Regions from separate parts of the Xanthobacter nonsaccharivorans genome, predicted to be linked through region 2. Evidence: predicted binding sites of a transcription regulator. Region 2 holds the regulator's gene; each other region holds the start of a gene.

Region 1 (7,634 bases), 2.5 Mb from region 2:
GAGGGCCGCCAGAAGAAGGATCGGCGCGGTGAGGATGAGGCCGATGGTGGCCACCACATAATCCTCCACGCCCTTGAGCAGCCCGAGCGAGCCCTTGAGCGGCTGCTGCTGCACCTGAAGGGCCGGCTCGCCGGCGATCCGCGTGAGGTTCGCGTAATTGAGGCTGAAGCGGTCGGGATCGAGCTCCACCATCACGTCGGCGGCGATCTGGTACATCTGGTTGGCGATGGAGCTGATCGCCCGGGGATCGTTCCAGCTCTTGGTGACGACCACCATGTCGACCGGATTGTGCTTCACATATTCCAGGAGGTCCTTGAGCCCGCCCAGCACGGGCAGCCCGTCTGCCTCCGCCGACGGCGCGGTGGCGCCCGGCTCATGGGTATCATCGAACAAGGCGGTGAAGCTCAAAAGGCCGTCCTCGCCCTCCTCCTCGCGGTAGCGGCGGATGAGGTCACGGGCCCGGCCCAAATCCCCGATGAGCACCACGTTGCGCCGGAGCACGGCATGGCTCTGCACCAGCATCATGCCGATCCGCACCAGGACAAGGCGGCCGAGGATGAGCGCGACGGCCGTGGCGATGCCCCAGTTGAGCAGGGCCATGAGGTTGGTGCTGCCGATGGGGATCAGCGCAAAATAGCAGATGGCCACCACCGCCCCGGCGGGCACGCCCGCCACCACCAGATGGCCGATTTGTCGCAGTGGCCGCACATAGTGCTCCACCCGATAGCCGCGGCCGATCTGCAGGATCTGGACGAAGGTGACGGCCCCGAGCACCCACAGGATCGCCATCTGGCTCCAGGAGAGGAATTCCCACCGCCAGTGAACAAAGGCCGCGGCAAGCGCCGCCATGGCGAGGTCACAGAGAAGGACGAGCCTGTTGACCAAGCCATGGGTCCAACGTGTCATCGTCCCCAGATCCCCACGAAGCGAACGCCCGAACATCACACGTCACGGTACTTGCTTCTGCTTAAGAAGACGTGCCCCGTCAAGGCGTACCGAAGTCAAACTGGAATGGAAGAACGGCATTGCGCCATCGCCGGGTCCGGCAGATGCCGCACTGCAACCGACCGGGCAACGCAAAGGGCCGCCCCGCGGCTGCGGAACGGCCCTCGCGTGGATGGCAACGGCCCGGGTGGGCCGCCACCCGATGCTCAGTGCCCGAAGGCCTTCACCACGTCCTCGGTGACCTTCTTGGCGTCGCCGAAGAGCATCATGGTGTTGTCCTTGAAGAACAGCTCGTTCTCGACGCCCGCATAGCCGGCCGACATGCCGCGCTTGATGAAGAGCACGGTCTTCGCCTTCTCCACATCAAGGATGGGCATGCCATAGATGGGCGACTGCGGGTCGGTCTTGGCCGCCGGGTTGGTCACGTCGTTGGCGCCGATGACGAAGGCCACGTCCGCCTGGGCGAACTCGGAGTTGATGTCCTCGAGCTCGAACACCTCGTCGTAGGGCACCTGGGCCTCGGCGAGCAGCACGTTCATGTGGCCCGGCATGCGGCCCGCCACCGGGTGGATGGCGTACTTGACCTCGACGCCCTCCTCCTTGAGCAGGTCCGCCATCTCGCGCAGGGCGTGCTGGGCCTGGGCCACCGCCATGCCGTAGCCGGGCACGATGATGACCTTCTCGGCGTTCTTCATGATGTAGGCCGCGTCGTCCGCCGAACCCTGCTTCACCGGGCGGGCTTCCGTCTGGCCGCCGCCGCCGGCCGCCGCGGCGTCGCCGCCGAAGCCGCCGAGGATGACGGAGATGAAGGAGCGGTTCATGCCCTTGCACATGATGTAGCTGAGGATGGCACCCGAGGAGCCCACCAGCGCGCCGGTGATGATCAGCGCGGTGTTGCCCAGCGTGAAGCCGATGCCCGCCGCCGCCCAGCCCGAGTAGGAGTTCAGCATCGACACCACGACGGGCATGTCCGCGCCGCCGATGGGGATGATGAGCAGGCCGCCGAGCACCAGCGACAAGAGCGTGATGATCCAGAACAGGGTGATCGAGCCGGTGAGCACGAACGCCACGATGAGGATCAGCAGCAGCAAGGCGAGGCCGGCATTGATGAGGTGGCGCGCCGGCAGCATGATCGGCTTGCCGCTCATGTTGCCGTTGAGCTTGGCGAAGGCGATGATGGAGCCGGTGAAGGTGATGGCGCCGATGGCCACGCCCAGCGACATCTCCACGAGGCTCGCCCCGTGCAGGTGGCCGGGGTCGCCGATGCCGAAGGCGCGCGGCGCATAGAGCGCAGCCGCCGCCACCAGCACCGCCGCGAGGCCCACCAGCGAGTGGAAGGCCGCGACCAGCTGCGGCATCTGGGTCATGGCGATGCGCTTGGCCACCACCGCGCCGACGCCGCCACCGATGGCGATGCCGGCGATCACCAGCACCCAGCCGATCCCGTCGGACGGCGGGGAGAGGGCGAGCGTGGTGAGGATGGCGATGCCCATGCCCACCATGCCGAACAGGTTGCCCTGCCGCGAGGTGGTGGGGTGGGAGAGGCCACGCAGGGCCAGGATGAAGAGAATGCCTGCGACCAGATAGAGCAGGGCGGCGAGGTTCGCGTTCATGTGCCCCGCCTCACTTCTTCTTGGAGTACATGGCGAGCATGCGGCTGGTCACGAGGAACCCGCCGAAGATGTTCACCGAGGCAAAGACGAGGGCGACGAAGCCGAAGATGCGCGCCCCCCAGGCATGGCTCGAATCGCCCACGGTGGTCACGCCCACCGCGAGCAGCGCGCCCACCACGATCACCGAGGAGATGGCGTTGGTGACGCTCATGAGCGGGGTGTGCAGCGCCGGGGTCACCGACCACACCACGTAGTAGCCCACGAACACCGCGAGCACGAAGATGGACAGGCGGAACACGAACGGGTCGATGGCCCCGCCGGTGGCGGCATGGGCCGCCGCACCGAGGGCGGTGGCCGCCTGGTCGGCATAGGCCTGGGCGGCCATGGCCGCCTCCCGGGCAATCTCTGCGGCGGCGCGGGCCTGTTGGGCGGCGTCGGCCGCGGTCTGGGCTGAGACGGGATTCATCAGGCCGCTCCCTCTGGCTTGGGTGCGAAGTTCGGGTGCACGACGGCGCCGTCGCGAGTGATGAGCGTGGCCTTCACCAACTCGTCGTCCCACTTCACGGCCAGGGCCTTGGAGGCCTTGTCCACCATGGTCTCGAAGAAGTTGAAGAGGTTCTTGGCATAGAGCGGCGAGGACGAGGCGGCGATGCGGCCGGGCACGTTGAGGTGGCCGACGATCTTCACCCCGTTCACCTCGACCACCGCACCGGGCACCGCGCCCTCCACGTTGCCGCCGCGCTCGACCGCGAGGTCGACGAGCACGGAGCCCGGCTTCATGGAGGCCACCATCTGCGCCGTGATGAGGCGCGGCGCGGGCCGGCCCGGGATCAAGGCGGTGGTGATGACGATGTCCTGCTTCTTGACATGCTCGGCGACGAGGGCGGCCTGCTTGGCCTGGTACTCGGCCGACATGGGCTTGGCGTAGCCGGCGGCGGTTTCCGCCTGCTTGAACTCCTCGTCCTCCACCGCGACGAACTTGGCGCCGAGCGAGGCGACCTGCTCCTTGGCGGCGGGGCGCACGTCGGTGGCGGTCACGATGGCGCCGAGGCGGCGGGCGGTGGCGATGGCCTGCAGGCCCGCGACGCCCGCTCCCATGATGAAGACGCGCGCGGCGGGCACGGTGCCGGCGGCGGTCATCATCTGCGGCAGGGCGCGATTGAACTCGGCGGCGGCATCGATGACGGCGCGATAGCCGGCAAGGTTCGCCTGGGAGGAGAGCACATCCATCACCTGCGCGCGGGTGATGCGGGGCATCAGCTCCATGGCGAAGGAGGCGACCCCGGCGCGAGCCAGCGCGGCGAGCGCCTGGTCGTTGCCATAGGGATCGAGAATGGCCAGCAGCAGGGCGCCCGGCTTATAAGACGAAAGTTCGGCTTCCGTCGGACGGCGCACCTTCAGTACCACGTCGGCGCCGTTGAGCGCATCGGCAGCCGAGGCGGCGATGGTGGCGCCGGCAGTGACATAGTCGGCATCCAGAATGCCAGACTTCACGCCCGCGCCCGTTTCCACCGCCACGCTGGCGCCAAGGCCCACGAGACGCTTCACCGTATCCGGGGTCGCAGCAACCCTCGGCTCGCCGAGATCAATCTCGGCGGGGACAGCGATTTTCATAAGGAATGTCTCCGGGGTCCGGCCGGTCAGCGGCTCAGAGGAGGAAGATCCACATCAGGACAAGGATCGCGACCACGCTTACCGCCCCCCATTTGGTAAGGGCGGTGAACAATGCGTAAGTGCTCTCGTGTTCAGCGTAGTCGTTGCCGTCTGCGATGGCATACTCGGTCGTGGCGTGTTCAGCCATCTTTTCCCCCTGCTCTCAGCGTTTCCATTGGCCTTTAGCGGACTTGCGAATTTCTGGCAACCGCATTGTGGTGTACAATATGCCAGTTGCGCGCTCCAAGGAGGAGGGCAAGGCGGCGCAACCGTTTGTGACGCATGAAAAAGGTTCTCACAAGCCCCACATGTTCTTGTTATGTTCCATTTGGGGTGCTACCTTTTTTCTCATGAGCGCGAACCTCGAAACTCGCATTTTGCCACCCGGCGCCACGCCCGCGGCCAAGGAAGCTCCCGCGCGGACACGCAAGGCGGCGCCGAAGGTGAAGAAGGCCGCCCCCTTCACCGCCGGGGAGCCCCGCGCGAACCGGGTGCTCGGACGCCTCGCGGAGGAGCGGGCGGCGCCCGCCGTCCCCCCGGAGCTCCACGGGGAGAGCGGCACCACGGTGGAGGATGCACGCCGGCGCGGCCGGGGGGCTCTGTCCAACGTCCCCGGCCGGTTCGAGCCGGCGGCCCGCGTGCTGTTCGATGACGGATGGCAGAGCCTCGACGACCTTCCGCCCTTCAAGACGGAGGTGACGGAAGAACGGGCGCGCACGGTCATCACCCGCAACCAGTCGCCGGACATCGCCTTCGACCGCTCCATCAATCCCTATCGGGGGTGCGAGCATGGCTGCATCTATTGTTTCGCGCGTCCGACCCACGCCTATCACGGCCTGTCCGCCGGGCTCGATTTCGAAACCAGGCTGTTCGTGAAGCCCGACGCGCCCGAGCTGCTGGCGCGGGAACTCTCCCACCCCAGCTACCAGCCCCGCGTCATCGCCATGGGCACCAATACGGATCCCTACCAGCCCATAGAGCGGCGTTACGAGGTGACGCGGCGCCTCCTGGAAGTGCTGGCCGACTTCGGGCATCCGGTGGGCATCGTCACCAAGTCCGCTTTGGTGGCGCGGGACATCGACATCCTCGGCCCCATGGCGGAGAAAGGGCTGGTGAAGGTGGCCATTTCCGTCACCACCCTCGACCCGCACCTCGCCCGCACCATGGAACCGCGGGCGGCAAGTCCCCATGTGCGGCTTGGCACCATTCGCCGGCTCGCCGATGCCGGCATTCCAACCGCCGTGCTGGTCGCTCCGCTCATCCCCGCCCTCAATGACAATGAGGTGGAGCGCATCCTCGATTCGGCCAAGGCCGCGGGGGCGAGCGAAGCGGGCTATGTGACGCTGCGGCTGCCGCTGGAGATTGCCGATCTCTTCCGCGAGTGGCTGGTGGCGCATTTTCCGGACAAGGCGCGCCACGTGCTGAACCTCATCCGCCAGATGCACGGCGGGAAGGATTATGAATCCGCCTTCGGCAAGCGCATGCGCGGCGATGGCCCCTATGCCTGGACCATCGGCCGGCGCTTCGAGATCGCGGCGCGCCGGCTCGGCCTTGCCGGGCGGGGAATGAAGCTCACCACCGCACACTTCCGCCGCCCCCGCCCGGCGGGGGAGCAGCTCTCCCTGTTCGACTGAGGACGCCGTGGCCGAAGACACCCCAACCGCAACGCCGTTGCCCCGCTTCGCCCTGCATCTCGTCACGCTGGGCGTTGCCGACCTGGACCGGGCCTGCGCCTTCTATGCAACCATGGGGCTGGAGCGGCGCGACCTGGACGGCGGCGGCGTCGCCTTCTTCCGCGCCGGGAATGTGGTGCTCAGCCTCTATCCGCGTGCCACGCTGGCGCAGGATGCCACGCTCCCCGATACGTCGCCGGAGCGGTTCTGCGGCCTCACGCTCGCCTGCAACGTGGCGAGCGAGGAGGACGTCGGACAAGTCATCGGCCGTGCCGTTGCCGCCGGCGGAACGCTGGTCAAGCCGGCGCAGAAGGCGTTCTGGGGCGGCACCAGCGGCTATTTCGCTGACCTCGACGGGCATCTGTGGGAAGTGGCGCACAACCCCTTCTTCCCGTTCGACGACGAAGGTCGGCTGGTGGTGCCGGAGCGATCGGGCACCTGATCCGGGCACGCTCCAACTTTTTGAATAAAGACGACTGAACCACCCTTTTTGGATCGCTTGGGCGCTTCAACAAGAGCGGATCCCGAGCTAGGAGCCTGTCCGAGGCGCATAAGCCCGCAGGAAGACCCGCACCGCGCCGCGCACCGATTTTTCCACGGCCGCCGGATCAAGAGCCGTTGGAGAGCCCACCAGCACGGGAATGGTCACCCCGTCCTTGCACAAGGTGAGAAACTGGCTCGCGGCCTGCTCCACATCCTCGATCTCGAGAACGCCCTTCTCAACCTTGGCGGCGAGGAATGCGGACAGGCGGCTGACGCCCTCGCACGGCCCCGCCTCGAAGAAGCGCCGGCCGATCTCCGGGAACTTGGCCGAGATGGCGATGACCGTTCGCAGCAGGGCGATGCTGCTGGGCCGCAGAATGGCGTGGATGAAAGAATAGCCAAGCTCGACAAGGGCGGTCTCCACATCCTCCTCGCCGAGATCGAGCACGAACATGCGCTCAGCCGTTTCCTCGCACTCCACCGAGACCAGGTCGGCGAAGAGGTCTTCCTTGTTCTCGAAATAGACGTACAGCGTGCCCTTGGAGACGCCGGCGGCGCGGGCAATGTCGCCCATGCTCGCGGCATCGAAGCCGCGATCGAAGAACACCTGCCGCGCGCCCGCAAGGATCTGGCTGCGCTTCTCGGGGTCCAGCCCCGCCCCGTGCCCGCCTTCCCTAACGTCGCAGGGGTGAGCCTTCGTGCCTGCCCCGCCCATGTTCCCGCTCATGCCCAGACGCCTCTCCCCGCCATAGCTGCCCCGTTGTATCGCGCCCCGCCGCTGCCCCGGCCCCCACCGCGGGGCCATTGGCACAAGGAAGGTGCACGCTGACGGGAGCAGAGGGAAGGAAAAAATTGACCGAACGGTTTAGTTCGCTCTTGCGCACCCGGCGGACCTCGGTTATGTTTTCTTCATCGAACTGAACCGTTCGGTCAACCGAGCAGATCCGCAACCTGCTCGCTGATCGGACTGAGGGAGGAGAGCAACGCCCCCGCTCTCCTCCCTCGTTTCGTTTTGGCTTCCCCCGGCGACCAATCTTCCGCGGCCATATGCGCCTGCCATCCATGCGTCATTCCGCCGCATGTCGCTTGGCAGCCCTCAAACGCCGCCCTACCTACCGCAAACCGGTCCGGGCCCCTCTGGCGCAGGTCTCCTGCGTGATGTCGGATCACAGCGTGCTCTGCACCCACCGTGACCCGAGGCCCCGAATGCACACCCGTCTGCCGTCATGACGGCACACGCGCCCCCTGACCGGACCGCCAGACCGCG
Region 2 (7,634 bases):
CGGCCCTGACCTCGCTGGTGGCGGGCCTTGCGACCGCGCCTTATGCGATCTTCCATTTTCAGCGCGTGGCGCCCTACGGCCTGCTCGCCAATCTCGCGGCCATGCCGGCGGTGTCCTTCCTGGTGATGCCGTTCGGCCTCGTCGGCGTGTTGCTGATCCCCTTCGGCTGGGACCATCTGGCCTGGCCGGTGATGGGCCTCGGCATCGACATCATGGTGGAGGTCTCGGATCGAATCGCGGCCCTGCCCGGGGCCGACATCCGCGTGGATGCGGTGAGCCCGGCCACCCTGGCCGCCCTCAGCCTCGCCTTGGTGATGTTCTGCCTCCTGCGCGGCGTGCTCGCGCTCGGAGCCGCCGTGCCCCTCGGCCTCGCGCTGGCCTTCGCCGGCCCGCCACCTCGTCCGGACATATTGGTGGCGCCCGATGCGCAGACGGTGGCGATCCGCGGCCCGGACGGGCGCCTGTCGGTGCTTGGCGGGCGCAGCCAGCGGCTGGTCGTGGAGCAGTGGCTGACGCGCGAGGGGGATCGCCGCCCGGCGGGAAGCAAGGGACTGGACCAGGCCTTCACCTGCGATCCCCTCGGCTGCACCGCACCCTTGCCGGGCGGCGGGACCATCGCCGTGTCACGTCAGGCGGAAAGCCTGGAGGCGGACTGCCTGGAGGCGCGGATCATCGTCAGCCGCGATCCGCCGCCCCGCACCTGCCCCGCCCGCGTGCTCACGCCGGACCGGCTGGTGCGATCGGGCACCATCGCCTTCTTCTTCACGGACGGAAAGCTGAGAGAGGAACCCACCCGACGTCCCCATGTGGATCGTCCCTGGATGCCCCGTCTGCCGCCCCTTCCGCCCGAACCTGAGCCGGGAGCCGCGGAGGACGCCGCTGCCGACGCGGCTTCCGAATGAGCCCGAAGCCACGGCTCGCCTCTCACCGAGGGATGAAGCTGGGGTGAGGAGCGTATGCCTTGCGAGCCGGCACCCCCGTTGAGCATGAAGCGCCGCCGCCCCTCACCCCGTCCCGGCCTCCCGGCCGCCAGCCGGGAGAAATCCTTGCCCTGCGCTCTCAGTAGCGCCGCATCAGACCGATGAGCCGGCCCTGGATGCGCACCCGGTCGGGCCCGAAGATCCGCGTCTCATAGGCGGGGTTGGCCGCCTCGAGGGCGATGGAGGCGCCCTTCTTGCGCAGGCGCTTCAAGGTGGCTTCCTCGTCGTCCACGAGGGCGACCACGATATCCCCGGTATCGGCCGTGTCGCACTTGCGGATCAGCACCGTGTCGCCGTCGAGGATGCCGGCCTCGATCATGCTGTCACCGCGCACTTCGAGAGCGAAGTGCTCGCCGGTGCCCAGCATCTCGGGCGGAATGTTCAGCGTGTGGCTGCGGGTCTGGATGGCGGAGATGGGCGAGCCGGCGGCGATCCGGCCCATGACGGGCACCGCGACGGGGTGGGTTCCGTCGTCATCGTCCATCACCGGCCGCACCTTGCCCAGGCTGCCCTCGATCACGGCCGGGGAGAAGCCACGGCTCGCGGCCTGGGCGGAGGCGAGGCCGGGGGCCACGCTGTCCGGCAGGCGGACCACCTCCAGGGCGCGGGCGCGGTTCGGCAGGCGACGGATGAAGCCGCGCTCCTCCAGGGCGGTGATCAGGCGGTGGATGCCAGACTTCGAGCGCAGGTCCAGCGCTTCCTTCATCTCGTCGAAGGAAGGGGGAACGCCGGTTTCCTTCAGCCGCTCGTGAATGAAGCGAAGCAGGTCGTATTGCTTGCGCGTCAGCATTCCATCGCCCCCGTGATTGCCCCCCGGCCGCCGTCCGGCGGCGCGGGCCGCGCCTGTTTCACCCTGGCACGCCCACCGCGGGCGATGCGAAACAAATCATGAACAGTTCTTATCTGTTCCTTTTGTGTTCCGCAAGTGGTGAAGGCGGGGTTAAAGCCGGATCAATCCTCGAACGGAATGATCTCGCACGGGTCGCCAGCCTTTGCCGCCGGGGCGAAGGGAGCGCGGATGAGGAGGCAGTCTGCGGCCGCCAGCACGCTCAGCATGGCGCTGTCCTGCGAGGCGAAGGGCGTCACGTGCACGGAGCCGTCGGCGTGGCGCTCCATCCGCGCGCGCATGAAGTCGCGGCGGGCGTCGTTCGCCGCCACCTCCACCGCGAGGCGGGCCGGGGCGGTGAGCGGACCCGGAACGCCATCTCCCTGCAGGGCCCGGACCAGCGGCATCAGGAACACCATGGCGCACACGTGGGAGGACACCGGATTGCCCGGCAGGCCCAGCACCCGCACGCCGGCCTTGCGGCCATACATGAGCGGCTTGCCGGGCCGCAGCGCGATCTTGTGCACCGAGAGGTCCACCCCCTCCGCCCGCAGCGCCGGGGCCATCAGGTCGTGGTCGCCCACCGAGGCGCCGCCGGAGGAGACCAGGAGATCGAACTCGCCGGAGAGCGCCCGCGCCACCACGGCGCGGATGGCGGCAAGGTCGTCGCCCACCAGGCCGAGATCCGTCACCTCGGCCCCGGCGCGGCGGGCCAGCGCCGCGAGGCCGAAGGCGTTGGAGACGACGATCTCGCTGTCCTTGCCGGTGCCCTGGCCCGGCAGCACCAGTTCGTCGCCCGTCTGGATGAGCGCCACCCGCGGGCGGCGGGACACCGGAACGGTCGCATGGTCCATGGCGGCGGCGAGCATGATGTCGCGGCCGGAGAGGCGGCGCCCGGCCTTGAGGCCCGGCATGCCGGCGCTGAAATCGCAGCCCTTCAGCCGCACGTTGCGCAAGGCAGCGGTGGGGGCGGTGGTGGTGACCCTGTCGCCGTCGCGGCTGGTGTTCTCCTGGATCACCACCGTGTCGGCGCCCTCGGGCACCACCGCGCCGGTGAAGATGCGCACGGCTTCGCCCGCGCCCACGCTGCCCGAGAAGGGCCGGCCGGCGGCCGATTCGCCGATGACGGTGAGGTGCGCCGGCGTCTGGGCGATGTCGGCGCCGCGCACCGCATAGCCGTCCATGGCCGACATGTCCGCGGGCGGCTGGGTGCGGCGGGCGGGCAGATCCTGCGCGAGCACGCGGCCCGCCGCAGCCGCGACCGGCACGTCCTCGCTGCCCAGCGCAGAAACCTCACCGATAACGAGGCCGACGGCCTCCTCGACGCTCATCAGCGCCATCCTGCGCCTCCCGCTGTCGCGCTTCGTCCCATGGAATGCCCCGCCGTTTCAGTCCATCGGCGGTTCGGCGCGGAAATGCCCGCTGCGGCCGCCGGATTTCTCCAGCAGCCGGATGCCTTCAATCCGCATGCCACGATCGACCGCCTTCGCCATGTCGTAGATGGTGAGGCAGGCGACGGAAACGGCGGTCAGCGCCTCCATCTCCACTCCGGTCTGGCCCGTGACCTTGGCGCGGGCGGTGACATGGAGGCCGGGCAAGGCGGGATCGGGCGCGATCTCCACTTCCACTTTAGTGAGCAGAAGCGGATGGCAGAGCGGAATCAGCTCATGGGTGCGCTTGGCGCCCATGATGCCGGCGAGCCGCGCGGCGGCCAGCACATCGCCCTTCTTGGCGTTGCCGGAAAGGATCAGCTCGAGCGTTGCCGGCGCCATGGCGACGCGGCCTTCCGCCAGCGCCTCGCGGCTGGTGGAGGGCTTGTCGGTGACGTCCACCATGCGGGCGGCGCCCTCGGCGTCGATGTGGGTCAGGCTGGCCATGGCCGATGATGGGTTCCGGAATCGTCCCTGTCGTCGCCGGGGAAGATGGCGGGCGGGGCGGGTCCTGTCCACCACCGGCGCGGAAAAGGTCCTTCCTTCATAGCGCGAGGGTGGCGCCGCCGCGCGACGGGCGCGGCGGCGGGCTCCCGGCCGAAGCGGCGGTGCGCCTCAGCGCAGGCGCGTCCACACCTGTGTCTTGCACAGCGGCACCACCACGCAGCCGCGCAGCTTCAGCGTGTCGTCGCCATCAAGGGTGATGGTGCCGGAATAGGTCTTGCCATCCTCGGCATTGTAGATGCTGCCGCCCGACCACTCCTTCGGTCCGCCGGAGAAGCCGGTGAGGATGGTGAGGCCCTTCAGGGCCCGCGCGCGCAGGCCGGCGTTGGAATTGTTCACGTCCTTGAGGTTGGGATCGGCCTTCAGCCCCTCGGAGGAAAGGAGGCGGCCGCACAGGCTGGCGCCGCACTTGAAGATCTCCACCTGCCCGCTGCGGGTGGGTGTCTGCCACAGGCCCGTGGGCTCGGCCGCGAGGGCAGGGGTGGCGAGCAGGGACGCGGCAAGGACAGGGGCGGCGACAAGCGAGCCGAGAGCAAGGGCGGCGCGGCGGCGATGGCTCATGGGTTTCCTCCTGGTGCGCAGCCATTCTGCGGGCTGCATCACGCATTAAGGCGGAAACTCCCCTATACGGCAACTATCAATCGTATTCGAGCGAGCGACGCACCGCAGCGCGGGGAGGGCGCTTCAGCCGCCCAGCAGCTTGCAGGTGGCGGAGGCGACATCCTCCTGCCGCATGAGGCTCTCGCCCACCAGGATGGTGCCGATGCCCACCAGCGCAAGGCGCAGCACATCCTGCGTGGTGAAGATGCCGCTCTCGCCGATGGTGATGCGGTCCTTCGGCACGCGGGGTGCCAGCCGCTCGGAGGTCTCGAGCGAGGTCTCGAAGGTGCGCAGGTTGCGGTTGTTGATGCCGATGAGCTTACAGGGCAGCGCCAGCGCGCGGTCCAGCTCGGCATCGTCATGCACCTCGACGATGGCGTCCATGCCGTAGGCGGCGGCGGCGTCCGCGAGGTCGCGGGCAAGCGCGTCGTCCACCCCGGCCATGATGATGAGGATGCAGTCCGCCCCCCAGGCGCGCGCCTCCGCCACCTGGTAGGTGTCGTACATGAAATCCTTGCGCAGCACCGGCAGGTTCACCGCCGCGCGGGCGGAGCCGAGGAATTCCGGCGCCCCCTGGAAGGACGGGGCGTCGGTGAGCACCGAGAGGCAGGTGGCGCCGCCGCGCTGATAGGCGCGGGCCAGCGTCGGCGGGTCGAAGTCCGCGCGGATCAGCCCCTTGGAGGGGCTCGCCTTCTTGATCTCGGCAATGAGCGCGGTGCGGCCTTCGGCAAGGCTCTGCTCGATGGCACCGGCGAACGGGCGCACGCGCGGGGCGCAGCGGGCGGCGGCCTCGATCTCGGCGAGGGGCCGGGCGCGCTTGGCCGCGGCGATCTCCTCGCGCTTGTAGGCCTCAATCTTCTTCAGGATGTCGCTCATTGGGCCGCCTCCGGCGCAACCTTCTCGGAGACCGCGCAAAGCTGTTCCAGCCGGGCCCGCGCGGAACCGGTGTCCAGGCTGGTGGTGGCCATCGCCACGCCCTCCTTCAGGTCCTGCGCCCGGCCGGCCACCACCAAAGCGGCGGCGGCGTTGAACACGGCGACGTCGCGGTAGGCGCCCGTCTCCCCGTCCAGCACCGCCCGCAGGGCCGCGGCATTGTAGCGGGCGTCGCCACCCTTCAGCGACTCGGCGGGATGGCGGGTGAGGCCCACGTCCTCGGGGGTGACGGTGAAGGTGTGGATGCGCCCCTCGTCCAGCACGGCGATGTCGGTGCCACCGGAGATGGTGATTTCGTCGAGCCCGTCGGAGCCATGCACCACGAAGGCCTTGGTCGATCCCAGCGTCTTCAGCACCTCGGCCAGCGGCACGATCCACGACTTGGCGAACACGCCGACCATCTGCCGCGTCACGCCCGCGGGGTTCGAGAGCGGGCCGAGCAGGTTGAAGATGGTGCGGGTGCCCATCTCCACGCGGGTCGGGCCCACGTGCTTCATGGCCGGGTGATGGGAGGGAGCGAACATGAAGCCGATGCCCGTCTCGGCGATGCACCGGGAAATGCCCGCCGGATCAAGGTCGATCCGCACGCCCAGCGCGGAGAGCACATCCGCCGCGCCGGACTTGGAGGAAAGCGCCCGGTTGCCGTGCTTGGCGACCGGCACGCCGGCCCCCGCCACGATGAAGGAGGCGCAGGTGGAGATGTTGTAGGAGCCGGAGGCGTCGCCCCCGGTGCCCACCACGTCCACCGCCTCTTCCGGAGCTTCCACCGGCAGCATCTTGGAGCGCATGACGGAGACGGCGCCCGCGATCTCGTCCACCGTCTCGCCGCGCACCCGCAGCCCCATGAGCAGCGCGCCCATCTGGGAGGGGGTGGCCTCGCCGGACATCATCTTGTCGAACACATAGGCCGCCTCGTCGCGGCTGAGGCTCGCGCCGGTCGCCACCTTGCCGAGGAGGGGTTTGAACTGGTCCATCATCTGTCCCTCCCGTGCTCAGCTCTTGGCCTTCTGCGCGTTGAAGGCGGCGGCGATATCGAGGAAATTCTTGAGCAGCATATGGCCGTTCTCGGAGGCGATGCTCTCCGGGTGGAACTGCACGCCGTGGATGGGCAGGCTCTTGTGGGCGAGGCCCATGATGAGCCCGTCCGCGGTGTGCGCCGTCACCTCCAGCACCTCGGGCAGCGTATCGCGCTTTACAATGAGGGAGTGGTAGCGGGTTGCCTGGAATGGGTGATTGATGCCCCGGAACACGCTTTTGCCCTCGTGCAGGATCTCGCTCATCTTGCCGTGCATGGGGGTGGGCGCGCGGACCACCTCGCCGCCGAACACCTGGCCGATGGCCTGGTGGCCGAGGCAGACGCCGAAGATCGGCACCTTGTCCCCCGCCTTGGCGATGAGATCGCAGCAGATGCCCGCCTCGTTGGGCGTGCAGGGGCCGGGGGACAGCACGATGGCGTCCGGCTTCTCGGCCAGAACGTCTTCGATGGTGACGGCGTCGTTGCGATGGACGGTGACGGTGGCCCCCAGCTCGCCCAGGTAATGGACGAGGTTGTAGGTGAAGCTGTCGTAATTATCGATCAGCGTGACCTTGGGAGAATGGGAGGCGGACATCTTGAGGCTCCGGATCCCGCGCACCCCGGTCTGCGGGAATGGCGGGTGTTAAGGCGAGGGATGGCACGGGGTCAATGACGCCCGCAAGGGACCGGCGCGGCCGGACAGTCAGCCAGCCCGCTTCACCATCGCTCAAGTCTGGTCACGCCCACCGTCATCCCCTCACTGTCCCTTCCCGGCGCGGGCGGCGAAGCGCACCGCCTCCTCGCCGGCGCGAAACAGGGCTTTCGCCTTGTTCACGCATTCCTGCTGCTCGCTCTCGGGCACGCTGTCATAGACGATGCCGGCGCCGGCCTGCACATACATGCGGCCATCCTTCACGATGGCGGTGCGCAGCACGATGCAGGTGTCCATCTCGCCGTTGGCGCCGAAATAGCCGATGGCGCCGGCATAGATGCCGCGCTTGTCCCTCTCCAGCTCGTCGATGATCTCCATGGCCCGCACCTTCGGCGCCCCGGAAACGGTGCCGGCGGGAAAGCCGGCCGCGAGCGCGTCCACCGCGTCGAAGCGGCGGTCCAGCGCGCCCTCCACGTTGGAGACGATGTGCATCACCTGGCTGTAGCGCTCGATGAAGAACGAATCCGTCACCTTCACCGTGCCCATCTGCGAGACGCGGCCGGTATCGTTGCGGCCGAGGTCCAGCAGCATGAGGTGCTCGGCGCGCTCCTTCGGATCGGCGAGCAGCTCCTGCGCCAGCGCCTCGTCCTCGGCATGGGTGAGGCCGCGCTTGCGGGTGCCGGCGATGGGGCGG
Region 3 (7,634 bases), 2.4 Mb from region 2:
CGCGGCCTCCGGCTGGAGCGGATCCAGCACCACCATGCCCACATCGCCGCCGCCATGGCGGAGGCCGGGTGGCGGCGGTCCGACGGTCCGGTGGTGGGCATCGCCCTCGACGGGCTGGGGCTGGGCGACGACGGCACGGCCTGGGGCGCCGAGGTGCTGGTCTGCGACTATCGGGTGAGCCGCCGTGCCGCCCGCCTCGCGCCTATCCCCCTCGCCGGCGGGGATGCGGCGAGCCGGGAGCCGTGGCGCGTGCTGCTCGCCCATCTCGACCGGGCGCTGGGGCGGAGCGCGGTGGACGCCGATCCCCGCCTCGCCGGCCTGTTCGCCGGAAAAGCCATCTCCACGCTGCGCGCGATGATGGACAAGCGGCTGAACGCGCCCTTGGCCTCCTCCGCCGGCCGGCTGTTCGACGCGGCCTCGTGCCTGCTCGGCCTCGCGCCCGACCGGCTCAGCCATGAGGGCGAGGCGGCCATGGCGCTGGAGGCGCTGGCGGCCGGGGACGCCGCCCCCTACCCCTTCGCGCTTGAGAGCGCGGGCGGGCCGATGGAGATCGACCCCGCTCCCCTGTGGCGGGCGATGCACGCGGACCTCGCCGCCCGCCGCCCCCGCGCGGACATGGCCGCCGCCTTCCATGCCGGCCTCGCCGAGGCCTTCGTCGCGGCCGCCGCGCGCATTTCTGAGAAAGAGGGCATCGGCACCGTCGCCCTGTCCGGCGGCGTGTTCCAGAACGCCCGGCTGCTGGAGGAGACGGCCCGCCGCCTCGCAGCACGCGGCCTCGCCACCCTCGTCCCCGCCGAGGTACCCGCCAACGACGGCGGGCTCGCCTTCGGCCAGGCGGTGGTGGCGGCCGCCCGGCACATAAGCTGAGCGGCCGACGGATTGAGCCACCAGCCGGATCGCGACGGCCGCGGCGAAACCCCGGCGGCGGGGCGTTCCCGTTCCGCTTGCGCGGGACTATGGTGGCGCCATGACCAGCCCGCACCGCTCGCCTGCGCCGGATGCCTCCGGCGCGCGGCCGAAAACCTACCTCCTCGCCGGCACCGAAGTGTCCGCCCACGCCCTCGCGCCCGGCCTCCACGTGGTGGCGACGCCCATCGGCAACCTCGCCGACGTGACCGTGCGGGCGCTGGAGACCCTGGCGGCGGCGGACGTGATCGCCTGCGAGGACACCCGCATCTCCCGCCGCCTGCTCGACCGCTACGCCATCCAGACCCCGCTCGTGCCCTATCACGACCACAACGGCGCCAGCGCCCGGCCGAAGCTGCTGGCGCGGCTCGCGGCCGGGGAGCGCGTGGCCCTCATCTCGGACGCCGGCACGCCGCTCGTTTCCGATCCCGGCTTCAAGCTGGTGGTGGAGGCGGCGGAGGCGGGCCATACGGTGCACCCGGTGCCCGGCGCCTCGGCCCTGCTCGCGGCGCTGGTGGCGGCGGGCCTGCCCACCGACTGCTTCCTGTTCGACGGCTTCCTCCCCCCCAAATCCGGACAAAGGAAGAACCGCATCGGCGCGCTGGCGAACGTGCCCGCCACTCTCGTCTTCTACGAGAGCGGCCCGCGCCTTGCCGAGAGCCTCGCCGACCTCGCCGAGCGCCTCGGTCCGCGCAAGGCCGCGGTCTGCCGGGAGCTGACCAAGGCCTATGAGGAGGTGCGGCGCGGCGAGCTGCCCGCCCTCGCCGCCCATTACGCGGGCGTGGAACCGCCCAAGGGCGAGATCGTGCTCGTCATCGGCCCGCCGCTGGAAGAGGCGGCCGGCGACGATGCCGTGGACGAGGCCCTCGCCCGCGCCCTGAAGGAAGGCTCGCTGAAGGATGCGGTGGCCACCGTCACCGCCATGACCGGCCGGCCGAAGCGGGACGTCTATGCGCGCGCGCTGGCTTTGTCCGGCGGCCGCGCCGAGGCGGAGGGCGATGGCTGAGAATTCGGGCCCTGCGCAGAAGGCCCGCCGCCGCGCCGCCCACGACCGCGGCCTTCAGGCCGAGACCCGGGCGGCGGCCCTGCTCGGCGCGCACGGCTTTGACATCATCGCCCGGCGGGTGCGCACCAAGGCGGGGGAGATCGACCTCATCGCCCGGCAGGGAGACCTTCTCGTCTTCTGCGAGGTGAAGCAGCGCGCCGACATCGCGGATGCCGCCTATTCCATCCTGCCGCGCCAGCGCCGGCGCATCGCCGCCGCGGCCGAGGCGTACCTCGCCGCCCATCCCGAGCTTGCGACGCTGAACATGCGGTTCGACGCCGTTCTCATCGCCCGCACCGGCGCGGCGGAGCACCTGCCCGGGGCGTTCGAGGCGGAGTGGTGAGGCCGGTCTGAAGCTCCGGGCGCTCCAGACCTGAAACCAGAGGCCGATGCGCCAGACGCAGGAGCCACGTGGCGCAAGCCCGCGCGGCGCCATGGCGACACCCTCTCGGTCCTCCTCAAGGACCGCGGCCATCGGCATGGGAGGTGGCGGGGCAGCCATCGCGGCTATAGATAAGGTGAAGCCCCATTCGCCCCGGCGGACTCCCGCGGGGACCGGAGATTGCCATGGCCCTTCAGGTCGCGGTCCAGATGGACCACATTGCCAACATCAACGTTGCCGGCGATTCCACCTTTGCCTTGCTGCTGGAAGCCCAGGCGCGCGGGCACGCGCTGTTCCACTACACCCCCGACCGCATGGCCATGCGCGACGGCGTGGTGTTCGCGACGGTGGAGCCGCTCACCGTGAAGGACGAGGCGGGCGCGCACTTCGCTCTGGGCGAGACGCGCCGCATCCCGCTTGGCGAGATAGACGTGGTGCTGATGCGCCAGGACCCGCCCTTCGACATGGCCTATGTGACCGCGACCCACCTTCTGGAGCGCATCCACCCGAAGACGCTCGTGGTGAACGATCCGGCCCATGTGCGCAACGCGCCGGAGAAGATCTTCGTCACCGAGTTTCCCGACCTGATGCCGCCGACGCTGATCACCCGCGACCTCAGCGAGATCAAGGCCTTCCGCGCCGAGTTCGGCGACGTGGTGATGAAGCCGCTCTACGGCAACGGCGGTGCCGCCGTCTTCCGCCTCACCGCCGATGACCTCAATTTCGGCTCGCTGTTCGACCTGTTCTCCGTGACCTTCCGCGAGCCCTGGGTGGTGCAGCGCTTCCTGCCCGCCGTAAAGCACGGCGACAAGCGCATCATCCTGGTGGACGGCGAGGCCGCCGGCGCGGTGAACCGCGTGCCCAGCGAGGGGGACCTGAGGTCCAACATGGTGCGGGGCGGGGCGGCGCGGCCCACCGATCTCACCGACCGGGAACTGGAGATCTGCGCCCGCATCGGACCTTCGCTGAAGAAGATGGGGCTCATCTTCGTGGGCATCGACGTGATCGACGGCAATCTCACCGAGATCAACGTCACGTCCCCCACGGGCCTGCGCGCCATCAAGCGGCTGGGCGGGCCGGACATCGCCGCCCAGATCTGGGACCGGATCGAGGAGAAGCGCGCCGGCTGAAGGCCGCTACCCCCGCGGCGCCCCGAGTGTGCCCTCCCTCTCCTCCTTATTTGCCCGGCTGGAGCAGGGAGGAAGAGCCGAGCGGACGCGTTCGGAAGCGTTCCCCATGCGACACCGCAAGGGCTTCACCTCGTCATCTTCTGCAACGAATTCTGCAGCGAGGCTCGGCCGGCGTGACCCTCACCTTCCCCGCTGCCGCCCTCGACCAGCCCGGGGAGGCATCGCGGAACGCGAGGGACGCCCCCGCACAGCAAAGCCTGGGCACCCTCCCGATCGAGGGGCGCGGGCGGCCGGGCTCGAGAAAAAGCAGACCAAGCGCTCCACCCTCCCGCGAAGGGCGAGCACCGGGGCCGTCTGCGCCCACACGGCCGATTACGCCCTGAACCGCTCCCGGCTAGGCAGGCCCCAGCGCCGGCTCCGGCACGCCCCTGCCCTCGGGGCGCGCCGCCCCGATCAGCATCACCCCCGCGTCAGACCGCCTCCAGCTCCAGCGTCAGCGTGTCGATGGTGAAGGAGCCGTCCGCCTCGATCTCGAAATGGCTTGCCACATCCGTGCTCGCGCCGGCGAACAAAGAGCGGATGGCGGCCACGTGCAGCTCCGGCGTGCGGATGCGCTCCACCCAGGAGGTGAAGTCGAGCCGCAGCCGCCGACGGGCGGAGCGCATGGGCCGCAGAGCCGCGCCCTCGGCGAAATCCACCCACTGCGCCTCCGAATAGTCGCGCCCGTGGGAGGGATCGCGCAGGATCTCGACGGCCTGCAGGAAGCTGTCGGCCACCGGCCAGTCGGGCGCGATCACATCCATCATCACCACGAGGCCGCCGGCCTTCACCACGCGCCGCACCTCATGGAGCGCGGCCGGCACGTCCCGCCAATGGTGCGCGCTGAAGCGCGAGGCCACCATGTCGAACGATGCGTCGTCAAACGGCAGCCGCTCGGCGACGCCCTGCCGCGTGGCGATGTTGCCGAGCCCGCGGCGGACCGCCTCCGCCGCCACCGCGGCCAGCATGTCCTCGGACAGATCGTAGGCCACCACCTCGCCGGCGAACGGCGCCGCCGCGAAGCTCACATGCCCGCCGCCGCACCCGAGATCGAGCACGCGGCCGGGCCGGGCCTCCTCCAGCAGGGCGCCGAGGGCTTCCAGGTCCGCACCGCGCGCGTGCACGGCGCTCGCCACATAGGCCGCGGCCTGCGGGCCGAACATCTGCGCCACATGTGCCTCGTGGCCGCGCGTGCCCACAGCTTCCGTGCCCATGACCTCGACCTCCCGGAGAAATCCTGCGGAGCATATCTGCGCCAACCGGACGCGCAAGCGAAATTGTTCCACTTTCGTTCTTGTCGCAAGGGGCAGCCTCCGTTACCGTAAGGGACAGTCCAGAGGGGGGCGGGCTGTGATCCAGCGGGTGGCAACGGTTGCATTCGAGGGGGTGGACGCGCGCCCCGTGGACGTGCAGGTGCATGTCGCCGCCGGCCTGCCGGCCTTCACCATCGTCGGCCTGCCCGACAAGGCGGTGTCCGAAGCCAGGGAACGGGTGCGCGCCGCCCTCATCGCCTCCGGCCTGGCCCTCCCGGCGCGGCGCATCACGGTCAATCTCGCGCCGGCGGACCTGCCCAAGGAAGGCTCCCATTACGACCTGCCCATCGCGCTGGGACTGATGGCGGCCATCGGCGCCATCCCCTCCGATGCCCTCAACGGCTTCACCGTCGTCGGCGAGCTGGCGCTCGACGGCGCCATCGCGGCGGTGGCCGGCGTGCTGCCGGCCGCCATCGGGGCAAACGCCCGCGGCCACGGGCTCATCTGTCCCGCCCCGTGCGGCGCGGAGGCCGCCTGGGCGAGCCCGGAGATGGAGATCCTGGCGCCGCAATCCCTCATCCAGCTCGCCAACCACATGACCGGTCGCCAGGTGATGAACCGGCCCGAGCCGCGCATGAAGGCGCCGGTGGACTCCATGCTCGACCTGAAGGACGTGAAGGGCCAGGAAACCGCCAAGCGGGCGCTGGAGGTGGCCGCGGCCGGGGGGCACAACCTGCTTTTCATCGGCCCGCCGGGGGCCGGCAAGTCCATGCTGGCGCAGCGCCTGCCCTCAATCCTGCCGCCGCTCACCCCGGCGGAGATGCTGGACGTGTCCATGATCGCATCGGTGGCCGGCGCCATCGAGGACGGCGCGCTGATGGACCGTCGCCCGTTCCGCGCGCCACACCATTCGGCCAGCATGGCGGCCATGGTGGGCGGCGGCGCCAAGGCAAAGCCGGGCGAGGTCTCCCTCGCCCACAACGGCGTGCTGTTCCTGGACGAGCTGCCCGAATTCTCGCCCCAGGTGCTCGACAGCCTGCGCCAGCCTCTGGAGACCGGCGATGTGTTGATCGCGCGGGCGAACCACCGCGTCACCTACCCCGCCCGCTTCCAGCTGATCGCGGCCATGAACCCGTGCCGCTGCGGCCGGGCGGGCGAGCCGGGCTTCACCTGCAAGCGCGGCCCACGCTGCGCCGACGAATACCAGGCACGCCTCTCCGGCCCGTTCCTCGACCGCATCGACCTTCATCTGGAGGTACCGGCCGTCTCGGCCTCGGACCTGGTCCTGCCGGCCCCCGCCGAAGGCTCGCGGGAGGTGGCGGCGCGGGTGGCCCTGGCGCGGGAGATCCAGATGGAGCGCTACGCCGCCCTCGGGCGGCCGGACGTGCACACCAATGCGCAGGTCTCCGGCCCTCTCCTCGAGCAGGTGGCCACCCCCGACGCCGCCGGCATGACCTTGCTGCGCGATGCGGCGGACGCCATGCGCCTTAGCGCCCGTGGATACCACCGGGTGCTGAAGGTGGCCCGGACCCTTGCCGACCTCGACGGAATGGAGACGGTCGGCCGCCGCCACCTCGCCGAAGCACTGGCCTACCGCGCGGCGGCCGAACGGCCTCGGGCCGCGGCCTGAGCCGAGCGTAATATGATACCAATCACCATGCCCTGGCCGCGGGTCGCCGCCAACGCGGCGGGCGCAAACCTGAAGGCGTCAACGGATGGCGTTGATTGTGAGACCTTCGAGATAGGAGATCTGGGCGAGGTCGCCGGGCTCCACCTGCTGCAGATCGGCCAGGACATTGGGGTTGGCAGCCTTCATCGTCCGCACCACGCCGTCGAGCCCTTCAAAGGTGACGGTGCCGTTCTGCTTGTTGATATCGACGAAGATGGTGGTGATCGTCACCTCGCGCACGCCAAAGCCTTCGGGCCAGCCCGGCAGGCCGGCGTTCAGCGCGACCTCGTTCACCAGCTCGCCCGGCCGGCCCTGGCGCGCCTTGCCCAGCCCGGTCACCTCGCCGGGGGCGACGCTGATGATGAGCGTCTGGCCATTCTCGAAAGCGGTCAGGTCGCCGATGATCGGCGGGGCGATCACCGCCCAGCGCCGGCCGTTGGGAAGCTCCAGCACCACGCGGCGGGTTGCCGGATCCGCCGACACGAACTGAGCCCGGTAGGTGAAGACCGTCACCTGACCGACACCCTGGACAAAGACGCTGTTCACCTCGGTAGGGGTCGGCCGCAGCGGGGCCTGAGCGAACAGTGGGCCAGGGCATGCGAGGCCGGCAGCAAGGCACAGCGCCGCGGCGGCGTTGGCGACCGTCTTCATGTTCATATGCCCCCGTGCATCCGGGCGGTGGCGAGGAATCGCCGGCGTCGCCCCCTGGCTGCGGGTACCACCAGGACCCTCCGGCGGCAAGCAATGCACCACAGGGGCGACCCACGCCATTGTCACATGACCGTTGGAAAATTATGGTGTTGGTAACATTCACATCCTGCCGCTCGCGAGGCGGAGGATGAGGAGGGTCGCCGGCGCGGGGCGGGTGCGCGTAGCACGTTACGCTCGGTTTCATGACGGCCTGAAAGCCTCATGGCGCGCGGCCACCGAGGCGGCGAAGCCCGCTAAACGCTGGCTTCGCCCCGGATTATCGTTCGGTGACCGCCAGTGGCGGCTCTGGGAGGGGGTCGTTACATGAAACGTTCCGGAGAGACGGAGCCCGGCTTCAACCTGCCAGCCCTCGTCGGGCGCGGGATCGACGTCGCCCGCGACTTGGCCAAGGACTTCGCGAAGGACCTGGCCAGGGATTTCGCCCGGGATCCTGCGGGGCGGCGCGTGCCCTTGTTCGGGACGAGCGGGCCCCTGCCTGCGCCCTTCGAGAAGATTGGCC

The links. The regulator LexA, encoded in region 2, represses DNA repair genes until DNA is damaged. The targets are predictions, from matches to a motif close to TGTTCNNNNTGTGTTCNG.
Region 1: a site for LexA is predicted at 4,521-4,538, ahead of V5F59_RS24520 (PA0069 family radical SAM protein). Genes of this name have one in related genera too.
Region 3: a site for LexA is predicted at 4,781-4,798, ahead of V5F59_RS00545 (YifB family Mg chelatase-like AAA ATPase). Genes of this name have one in related genera too.

The regions. Positions count from the first base shown of each region.
Region 1 is NZ_CM195526.1:5,360,514-5,368,147, reverse strand. It holds gene V5F59_RS24545 (exopolysaccharide biosynthesis polyprenyl glycosylphosphotransferase) at 1-906, opposite strand, end outside; gene V5F59_RS24540 (NAD(P)(+) transhydrogenase (Re/Si-specific) subunit beta) at 1,152-2,558, opposite strand; gene V5F59_RS24535 (proton-translocating transhydrogenase family protein) at 2,569-3,024, opposite strand; gene V5F59_RS24530 (Re/Si-specific NAD(P)(+) transhydrogenase subunit alpha) at 3,024-4,172, opposite strand; gene V5F59_RS24525 (aa3-type cytochrome c oxidase subunit IV) at 4,207-4,359, opposite strand; gene V5F59_RS24520 (PA0069 family radical SAM protein) at 4,655-5,845, shown strand; gene V5F59_RS24515 (VOC family protein) at 5,853-6,326, shown strand; gene V5F59_RS24510 (TetR/AcrR family transcriptional regulator) at 6,414-7,094, opposite strand; gene V5F59_RS24505 (lipid kinase) at 7,594-7,634, shown strand, end outside.
Region 2 is NZ_CM195526.1:2,478,701-2,486,334, forward strand. It holds gene V5F59_RS11405 (ComEC/Rec2 family competence protein) at 1-902, shown strand, start outside; gene lexA (transcriptional repressor LexA) at 1,060-1,770, opposite strand; gene V5F59_RS11415 (molybdopterin molybdotransferase MoeA) at 1,932-3,146, opposite strand; gene moaC (cyclic pyranopterin monophosphate synthase MoaC) at 3,195-3,683, opposite strand; gene V5F59_RS11425 (DUF2147 domain-containing protein) at 3,852-4,301, opposite strand; gene trpC (indole-3-glycerol phosphate synthase TrpC) at 4,425-5,216, opposite strand; gene trpD (anthranilate phosphoribosyltransferase) at 5,213-6,247, opposite strand; gene V5F59_RS11440 (anthranilate synthase component II) at 6,266-6,883, opposite strand; gene trpE (anthranilate synthase component I) at 7,046-7,634, opposite strand, start outside.
Region 3 is NZ_CM195526.1:120,808-128,441, reverse strand. It holds gene hypF (carbamoyltransferase HypF) at 1-867, shown strand, start outside; gene rsmI (16S rRNA (cytidine(1402)-2'-O)-methyltransferase) at 968-1,912, shown strand; gene V5F59_RS00560 (YraN family protein) at 1,905-2,294, shown strand; gene gshB (glutathione synthase) at 2,519-3,463, shown strand; gene V5F59_RS00550 (class I SAM-dependent methyltransferase) at 3,934-4,716, opposite strand; gene V5F59_RS00545 (YifB family Mg chelatase-like AAA ATPase) at 4,853-6,385, shown strand; gene V5F59_RS00540 (hypothetical protein) at 6,464-7,081, opposite strand; gene olsB (l-ornithine N(alpha)-acyltransferase) at 7,439-7,634, shown strand, end outside.